DNA from 2 places in the Chryseobacterium sp. CBTAP 102 genome. Region 1 is predicted to be linked to the other one. Evidence: riboswitches for the same ligand, from Rfam matches in the RefSeq annotation. Region 1 holds a riboswitch; the other holds the start of a gene.
What was found. Region 1 has a riboswitch for cobalamin ahead of C8D70_RS05945 (acyl-CoA thioesterase). Riboswitches for the same ligand answer to the same signal wherever they lie in the genome.
Positions count from the first base shown of each region.

Region 2: linked by a shared signal. The riboswitch ahead of C8D70_RS06680 (TonB-dependent receptor plug domain-containing protein) and the one ahead of C8D70_RS05945 (acyl-CoA thioesterase) in region 1 are both predicted to bind cobalamin.

Region 1 covers NZ_QICX01000003.1:149,022-153,462, reverse strand. The annotation lists gene C8D70_RS05955 (HD domain-containing protein) at 341-931, shown strand; gene C8D70_RS05950 (DUF4932 domain-containing protein) at 999-2,372, opposite strand; gene C8D70_RS05945 (acyl-CoA thioesterase) at 2,532-2,915, opposite strand; cobalamin riboswitch at 3,030-3,210, opposite strand; gene C8D70_RS05940 (hypothetical protein) at 3,245-4,045, opposite strand; gene C8D70_RS05935 (ATP-binding cassette domain-containing protein) at 4,076-4,441, opposite strand, start outside.
Region 2 covers NZ_QICX01000003.1:327,301-331,741, reverse strand. The annotation lists gene C8D70_RS06690 (hypothetical protein) at 1-346, opposite strand, end outside; gene pafA (alkaline phosphatase PafA) at 448-2,094, shown strand; cobalamin riboswitch at 2,267-2,444, shown strand; gene C8D70_RS06680 (TonB-dependent receptor plug domain-containing protein) at 2,477-4,318, shown strand; gene C8D70_RS06675 (hypothetical protein) at 4,335-4,441, shown strand, end outside.

The sequences.
Region 1 (4,441 bases):
TGAAATTTTTAAAATAAATTATTTAATATACTGATAATCAAATAAATAATTTTCGTTTAAAATTTATTGGAAATAGATTTGAATGAAAAATGGTGAAAAAAACACTTAAATTTTAAGTAAGAATGAAAGAAATGAAGAGAAAAGAAAAGTAACCAGCTATCATTCATTACTCATTATCTGATTTTGAGGTCCGTATCAGTATTCGTATTTTTGTTAGAAATAAAAACACCTAAATCATTTGTAAAAAGTAAATCTAAAAGTACTTACAAAAGAAAAGATAAATAATAAACGGGTAACCACAGGGTATGCTCTTCAGAACAATATAACAGAGAAAAGTAAAATGAAAATTCAGAAAGAGATCAATTTTATTCTTGCAGTGGATGCACTTAAAAATGTACAGCGAAGAAATTATAATGCAGATGATTCCCGAAGAGAGAATACGGCGGAACATTCCTGGCAGATTATCATTCTTGCCCAGATCCTTTATCCGTATGCTAAAAACCGTGCAGATATTGATTTATTAAGGGTGATAAGAATGCTTTCCATTCATGATCTTGTGGAGATTGAAGCGGGAGATACTTTTATTTTTGATGAAAAAGCAATGGTAGGAAAATTTGAAAGAGAGAAAGCTTCAGCCCAAAAAATCTTTGGAATTCTGGATGAGCCTTTACGTACAGAATTTTTTAACCTGTGGCTTGAGTTTGAAGAAGAGACAACACCGGATGCTATTTTTGCCTGCGGGATCGACAGGATTATGCCGTTTATTTTAAATTCCCATACTACAGGAAAGAGCTGGACGGAAGCAGGAGTAACAGAAAAACAAATCCGAAATATGCTTGAAAATGCTATCAGCAGAGCATCGGATGAAATGGGAGAGGCTTTTGAACTTCTTTTAAACAGAAGTCTGGAAACGGAAAAAGTGTTGAAATAATAAAAAAAAAGACACTGTCCGGTTATTGATTGGGCAGTGTCTTTTTTTATGGATATCTCATGAATTTTTATGAGGCCAGCAATAAATAGTTATCAGGGTTTAATAAAACTCCCTGCTGCGAATAAAATCCAGCCATACTGTTCCATACATAAAACCTCATTTCAAAATTCCTGTAAGTAGTTTCCAGTTTAAATTTCACCTGTTTTCCGTCTTTGGACCACACCGGGTTTTTCACGGTAATTATTGTATTACCGGTTTCTTTTCCATCTACATATTCGAATAATCTCAGTTGAAGAGTCTGTGTTTTTTTCATAGGCTCCGTGAATTGTACCACTATATTGTTGAGATCAGCTTTTTCAAAATCTTTGTTATTGGCATTCACAACGGATGGCTGAGAAATTTTGTTTCCTATTTTCTTCGTCCATTTTAATAATGGGACATATAATTTTTCCAGCTTCTTTTCCTTTTTATAAAGCTCTGCAACCTTTTCAGAAAACAGGGTCTGTGCAATAAATCCACGTCGGATATTCACTTTGTGATAGATCGCAGAAAGGCTGTCTGTTTTTTCCTTTGGAAATTTTTCTTTGATAAATAAATCGTAAACAGCCCATGTCATATATTCATTGAATGAACTGATACCCGGATATCCTGACTTCTTATCCCATTTCGCCAGACTGAAGCTTTCCGTTATCTCCTTTGAATACTGATCTGAAACAGGATTAACATAACCATGATCTATTTCTGAAAATACGGTGTGATTATCCAGAAGTCTTCGGGCAATATTATTTTTTAAATTTCCAAGGATAAGATCTTGTCCGATATCAGGGAAGTCAACGGTTAATGAACTGTTGATGTCTCTATGGCAATTCTGTCCGCCTACCAGAGGAGAAATGGCGATAACATATTTCTTATCTCCTTCATTGGCTGGTCTTGCTGCTATTTTATCCAAAAAAGCATAGGTGTCATTGATGTAATAATACTCTTTGTAGTTCGAGATGATGGTATTATAAAACTGCTGATGATTTTTATAAAAGGTTCTATAATTCGATTTCTTCACAAAATCATTAATTAGTTCCAGGTTTTCATCTACTTCTTTGGGACCAAATGAATTGAATGGGAAATCTCTTTTAAGTAAACCACTTTCATCAAAAGAAAATGCATAGAAATCGGTTCGAAAACCTAAGAATTTTTTCCAGTCTTTTCTGGAATAGTTTACTTTTTTTAATAGGGGATGATCTTTTACAGGCTCAAAATAAGACATGATTTCATCATAATACGGAGGGATTTTCTGGACGTCATATGGATCTGTTTTACCGTATTCTGTGAGTGCTAAAATGATATTTCCCAATTCATAACTTTCCGGGAGTTCAATTTTGACGTCTTTTTGTGCTGTTAGTGATACTGAAAGGATGAGTGTAATGATTAAAATAATTTTTTTCATGTAATATTAGTTCTTCTATAGTTTTAGGAAAAGGGTAAAAAATTTCCTGAGGCCTAAATTAAAGAAAACCTGAATGAATTCCAATCATTATCGTCAATACGTAAATAGATTGTTTTGAATGGAAAAATTTCGGGCGGCCAAAGGCCGCCCGAAATTTATTTATAGTATCTGAATTGGTTTTTTGAATTCATCGATGGCTACAAAAGTAAAATCACCTACAATAGCTTTTTCTCTTTCATAGGAATACATCTGTTCAGTGTAAATTTCAACATTCACTTTCATACTGGTTTTTCCCACGTATGAAACTTTCCCGATCAGTTCCACAATGGTTCCGGCAGGAATAGGTTTTTTGAAATCAATCTTATCACTGCTTACGGTTACCACTCTTTTTCTGGCAAAACGGGTTGCTGTGATAAAAGCTACTTCATCCATCAGCTGCATGGCTGTACCTCCGAAAAGAGTGTCATAATGATTGGTAGTGTTAGGGAAAACCGCTTTAAAGATTCTGGTTTCGGATGCTTCAATTCTTTCTTCTGTAGTCATATATCATTATTAATTAAAGCGATAAGAAATGATTGGAAACAACAGAATAATGACAGGAACTTACAGAATTCCTGAAACAATCCATCAGATCAATACAACTTCAAATCGCGAAAGTTACATGTTTAAGAAAAAGGCAGGTCTCCTGACTTGTAACATCATTTATCTCCTTCCCATACCTCGCACAGTGGATCTTTGATAAAGACTTCAGTTACTTACAGTTGCGCGACAGTCCGTGATTTTCACACGGTTCCCTTTTAATCTGCAGTGATGCAGAACCAATTTCTGTGATGAATAAGCGTAAAAACTTTTCGAATGCAAAAATAATGAATTTATTCCGGATTATGATAAATAATCTGGCTGATTACTCTTCCTTTCTTAATTGTCCACAGGGTAGTATATCTGTTTTCTCCTGAACCATTGATCATATAAAGAAAAATATTATCATTGTCAAGAGATGTTACTCCTACTTTCTCAAAATCCATGGTAGGCTGGAACATATTTTTGATAGCTTCTCTTACAAAAACAGATCCTCTTCCGGGCTGCTGCACTCTGATGGATTTGATTTCGGTCATTCCTTCAGGAAGGTCATTTCCAATTCCCCACGGTTTTACTTTATCAATGGTAAGAATCTTTCCATCCGCATCTTTTTCCTTTTTACGGTATCCTGCATTGGAAGGATAAATATCAATCACCACTTTGCTTCTTTGGGCAGTAGGGATTTTAGGATCCGAATTGTCGGTGAAAATAAGGGATCTTCCATTTTTAGATTTAGATGGAGTATAGGCGGGAAGCTGGTCCACATATGCAATACGCCCTTTATTCACCATACCTTCTTTATCAAGAGTTTCATACCGTACAAAAGGCTTGTCGTCATCCTGTTTTTCCGGATATTTGATCCAGATCCATTCTGTTTCTCCCGGAGCCGGTTTTACATAAACAAATACATCTCCTTTGCGCATACGGATCTTGTCTACAATTTTTCGGTAATCGTCTTTATGTACACGTACGTTAGCATATCCTTCCTCAGCTTTTACCACTCCAAAAGGAACTTTTGTCTGTGCCTTTACAAAGGTTATAGATAAGATACTGATAGCGGATAAATAGAATGCTTTGTTTATGAAAGTCATCATGAAATTTTTTTGATCTTCCAAATATATAAATTAAATGCTTTTCGGAAGATAATTATACCGCTGCAGTTCACTTAAATCTTGTATTTGTTTCAGATGACCGTCTGAAAGCAGAAATATACGTTCAGAAATATCCAGAACATCTTTAAAATTATGATCAGAAATAATGAAACCTTTATGTGCTGACTCCCGCAGTATATTTTTCTTTAATTCTTCAGTAACCTTTGGAGAAAGACTATGGAATGGCTCGTCCAGTAAAATAAAATGGGCTTCAGAATAAATAATCATCAGGGTTTCAATAATTCTCTGTTCACCTTTAGAAAGGTTTTTAGGTTTTTCATGGAGGAAAGGCTGTATGAATTCTGAAGTAAAAAGTAGTTCAGTATTCTTTTGATTGCA
Region 2 (4,441 bases), 180 kb from region 1:
ACTGAATGGTAAAAGGAATGCTGAAACCCACGGATAAAGCATTTTCCCGAATTAATAGGTTTTCTATTTCTAATGCAAACTGAAAGTGGAAATCAAAAAGCATATAGTCATCGATATTGATGACGATTTGATTTTCATCGATATTCAGGTGTAAATATGTTCTTTTGGAACCTGATTTTAGCGATTCCAGCTGATGGACAAAATCATCTGTATTTTCCACCTGTATTCTGGCGGTCAATTCAGCTGGGGTATCGGCGTGCCCTCCAAGTCCCGGATAGAATTTGAAAAACTGAAAGTCATATAAATGATCCGGGAATTTGAAATACCAGTATACACCTAAAATCATAAAAGATTGGTTGATAATTGTACAATAATCAAATTTAAATAAAATTTCACACTCCAAAACTTTCAAAACCCTTAAATTTGTCACCAATAAAATTTACTTGGATGCTTAGGAACATTTCAATTGCGGCAGCTACTTTATTCTCCGTAGTTACAATCAATGCACAGAAGAACAGAAATACCCAACTTGAAAGACCCAAATTAGTTGTGGGTCTGGTAGTAGACCAGATGCGTTGGGACTATTTATACCGTTTTTATGGTAAATATGGAAATGATGGTTTCAAAAGACTTTTGAATACAGGATATTCTTTAAATAATGTACATATTCCTTATGTTCCTACCATTACGGCTTTGGGACATACATGTATCTATACGGGATCTGTACCGGCAATTCACGGGATTGCAGGAAACGACTGGACGGATAAAGAAACGGGTAAAGGAGTTTATTGTACTGCAGATGACAGCGTTCAGCCGGTAGGAACTGCCAATATAAAAACGGGAAGCCACTCTCCTAAAAATCTTTGGTCTACCACAGTAACTGACGAATTGAGACTGGCAACAAATTTCCAGGGAAAAGTAGTGGGGGTTTCCTTGAAAGACCGTGCTTCCATTCTTCCAGCAGGACATACTCCAAACGGAGCTTTCTGGTTTGATGACAGTACAGGGAATTTCATTACCAGTACATGGTATATGAATGATCTTCCGCAATGGGTAAAATCATTCAATTCTCAGAATCTTCCTGAAAAATTAGTAGCCAATGGCTGGAATACTTTACTTCCAATCAATGAATATACAGAAAGTGCACCGGACAATTCTCCCTGGGAAGGGTTGCTGGGAAGTGCAAAAACACCTACTTTCCCTTACAGTAATTTAGCAAAAGACTATCAGACTAAAAAAGATAACATCCGTTATACGCCTTTCGGAAATACATTGACATTGAAACTGGCAGAAGCTTCTGTAGAAGGTGAAAAACTGGGTGGAGATAATATCACAGACTTTTTAGCCATCAACCTGGCATCTACAGATTATGCAGGCCATAAATTCGGACCGAATTCTATTGAAGTGGAAGATGTTTATATCAGATTAGATCAGGATCTAGCTGAATTTTTCAAGTATCTTGATTCAAAGGTAGGAAAAGGAGAGTATACCGTTTTCCTTTCTGCCGACCATGGTGGAGCACATTCTGTGGGATTCCTTAAAGAACATAAAATCCCGACAGGTTTCTTCGGAGAAGATGCGGAAAAGAATCTGAACCAGAAACTGAAAGAGAAATTTGGGGCAGATAAACTGGTTAATGCCATTGATAACTACCAGGTTTATTTCGACAGAAAAGTATTGGCAGACAATAAGCTTGAGCTGGATGATGTAAGAAACTTTGCTGTAAAAGAAATTGAGAAAGATCCTGCCGTTTTATATGCTGTTTCTGTAGACAAAGTTCAGGAGTCAAGCATTCCGGAGCCAATCAAACAAAGAATTATTAATGGAATCAACAGACAGAGAAGTGGAGATATCCAGTTAATTTCTCATGACTCTATGCTTCCGCCATATTCTAAAACAGGAACTACACACAGCGTATGGAATTCTTACGATTCTCATATTCCGTTGATCTTTATGGGATGGGGAGTAAAACAGGGAGAAAGCAATAAGGAATATCATATGACAGATATTGCTCCAACAGTATCTTCTCTATTGAAAATTCAGTTCCCAAGCGGAAATGTAGGAAACCCGATTACCGAAGTTATTGGTAAATAATTAATTAAACGTTATTTCATGATATATAGCTGCTTTCAACTGGAAGCAGCTATTTTATTATTCATTTCCCATCAAATTTTGAATCTGGCGTTTTCCTGAGAAAGGATTTCCCGGTCTTAAAAGATACTATCTGTTTCTAATCCCTATTTTTTGGCATATACACATAAAAAACTATCTTTGCAAAAATTTTGGTTTCCAGTATTTTGGAATGAAAAGGGAATCGGGTGTAACTCCCGGACTGTCCCCGCAACTGTAAATCGCAACAAAAGTTTCTGCAAAAAACCACTGTATATAACGGGAAGGTGCAGAATGCGAAAGTCAGGAGACCTGCCAGAGTTGTAATTATAAAAACATATTGCTTTCGGAGGAAAAGTAAAAAGGAATGGATATAAAAAGATCTTTAGTACTGCTTTTTTCATCTTATGGCTGTTTTCTTTTTGGACAAGAGAAAACCATTGACACTATTTATGTCTTCGACAACCAGATGAACAGGGTGAAGCTTTTTCATCCCGTAAAAACAATTTCGGCAGAAGAGGCCGGGAAAAACTCCAGTAACCTTTCAGAACTCCTGAGATTTCAGTCACAGGTTTATATCAAAGAAAACGGGCGTGGTGCTGTTTCTTCCCCTTCTTTCAGAGGAACTACCGCCCAGCAGACTGCATTTTTATGGAACGGAATTAATATCAATTCTAATTTTTTAGGACAAGGAGATATCAATAATATTGCTTTGTTCGGCTATGATCAGATTGGTATAAAAGCTGGTGGTGGAAGTGTAATCTATGGAAGTGGTGCTATCGGGGGAAGTATTCACCTGAATAATACCCTTGATTTTAATAAAGGTTTCCATGGTTCATTATTTTCAGAAGCCGCTTCTTTTAATACCTATAATAATTTTGTAAAAGGTTCTTACAGTAATGATAAGTTCACTTTTAAAGTTTCTGGCAATCACTCAATAAGTAAAAATGATTATCAGGTTGAGGTGGATAAAAGAAAAACTTACAGTAATGATAACGGACAATATTATAATACGAATATCAATATAGCAACAGCCTATAAAATTGCTCCGCATCATCAGATTTCCTGGATATCAGAATTTTTTAATGGGCAACAACATTATCCTGTTCATTTTGGAGATTTGGAAAACAAAACAAAATATGAAACTCAGAATACCCGAAGTTTACTTTCCTGGGATTGGAGTACCATAAAATTTAGTAACTCATTCAAAACAGCCTATACAGAGGAAAATTTTCAGTACTTTGGTAATATTAACGGTGCTGAAACCAGCGGAGGGGTAGGGAAGAATTATATTCTGAAAAATGATTTTAATTATTTTCTGAATTCAAAGTGGAATGTTAATATTATCGGCGAATTTCAAATTAATAAAGGGAATGGAGCAGGTAGTTCAGGAATTGGAAATATTAACAGAAGTGCAGGATCTATTGCAGGATTACTGCGTTATTTTCCAACGAAAGATTTGCGTTTTGAAGCAGGAATCAAGAAAGATTTTGTAGAAGATATCAGCTCTCCTGTTCTGCTTTCTTTTTCAGGAAAATGGGATATTGTAAAATGGTATGATGTTGAATTCAATTTTTCAAGAAACTTCAGAGCACCATCATTTAATGATTTGTATTGGGCTCAGGGAGGTAATATGAATTTAAAACCGGAAACTTCTTACCAATTTGAATTAAGAAACCACTTTAAAATAGGAGACTTTAAACTTTCCGTTACTCCTTATTACATGAATATCCGGGATATGATCCGATGGTTAAGAACTCCTGCCGGATATTATGGAGCTTCAAATACCAATAGAGTAGAAACATATGGACTGGAGTCCCAACTGGAATTTGAGAAAAAACTTGGAAAACATATTTTGAAATCTAATCTTGGATATTCTTATACAAAGTCAACAGATCTTGATATTCAAAAGAAGCTTATGTATGTGCCTCTTCATAAATTTATTGGAAACATAGACTATCAGTATGACTTTGTGAAGGTGTATGTACAAGGGATGTTTAATGGATTAACGTATACAGATTCTAATGAAACCAAGAGTGATGCCTTAGATCCATATTTTGTGATGAATGCCGGTGTCAGTACAACTTTCTTTAAAAATTATACCCTAGGTTTTAAAATAAATAATATTTTGAATGAAACCTATTATACCATGCTTTCTTATCCATTACCTAAACGAAATTATAGTCTCACTTTAAATATCAATTTTTAAAATAAATTAATTATATATGAATATTAGAAAAATTTTATCTCTTGCATTCGCTTCTATGTTACTTTTCAATGTTTCATGCAGCACAGACAGCAGCTATGAAAGTACTGATGATGGAACGCTTAG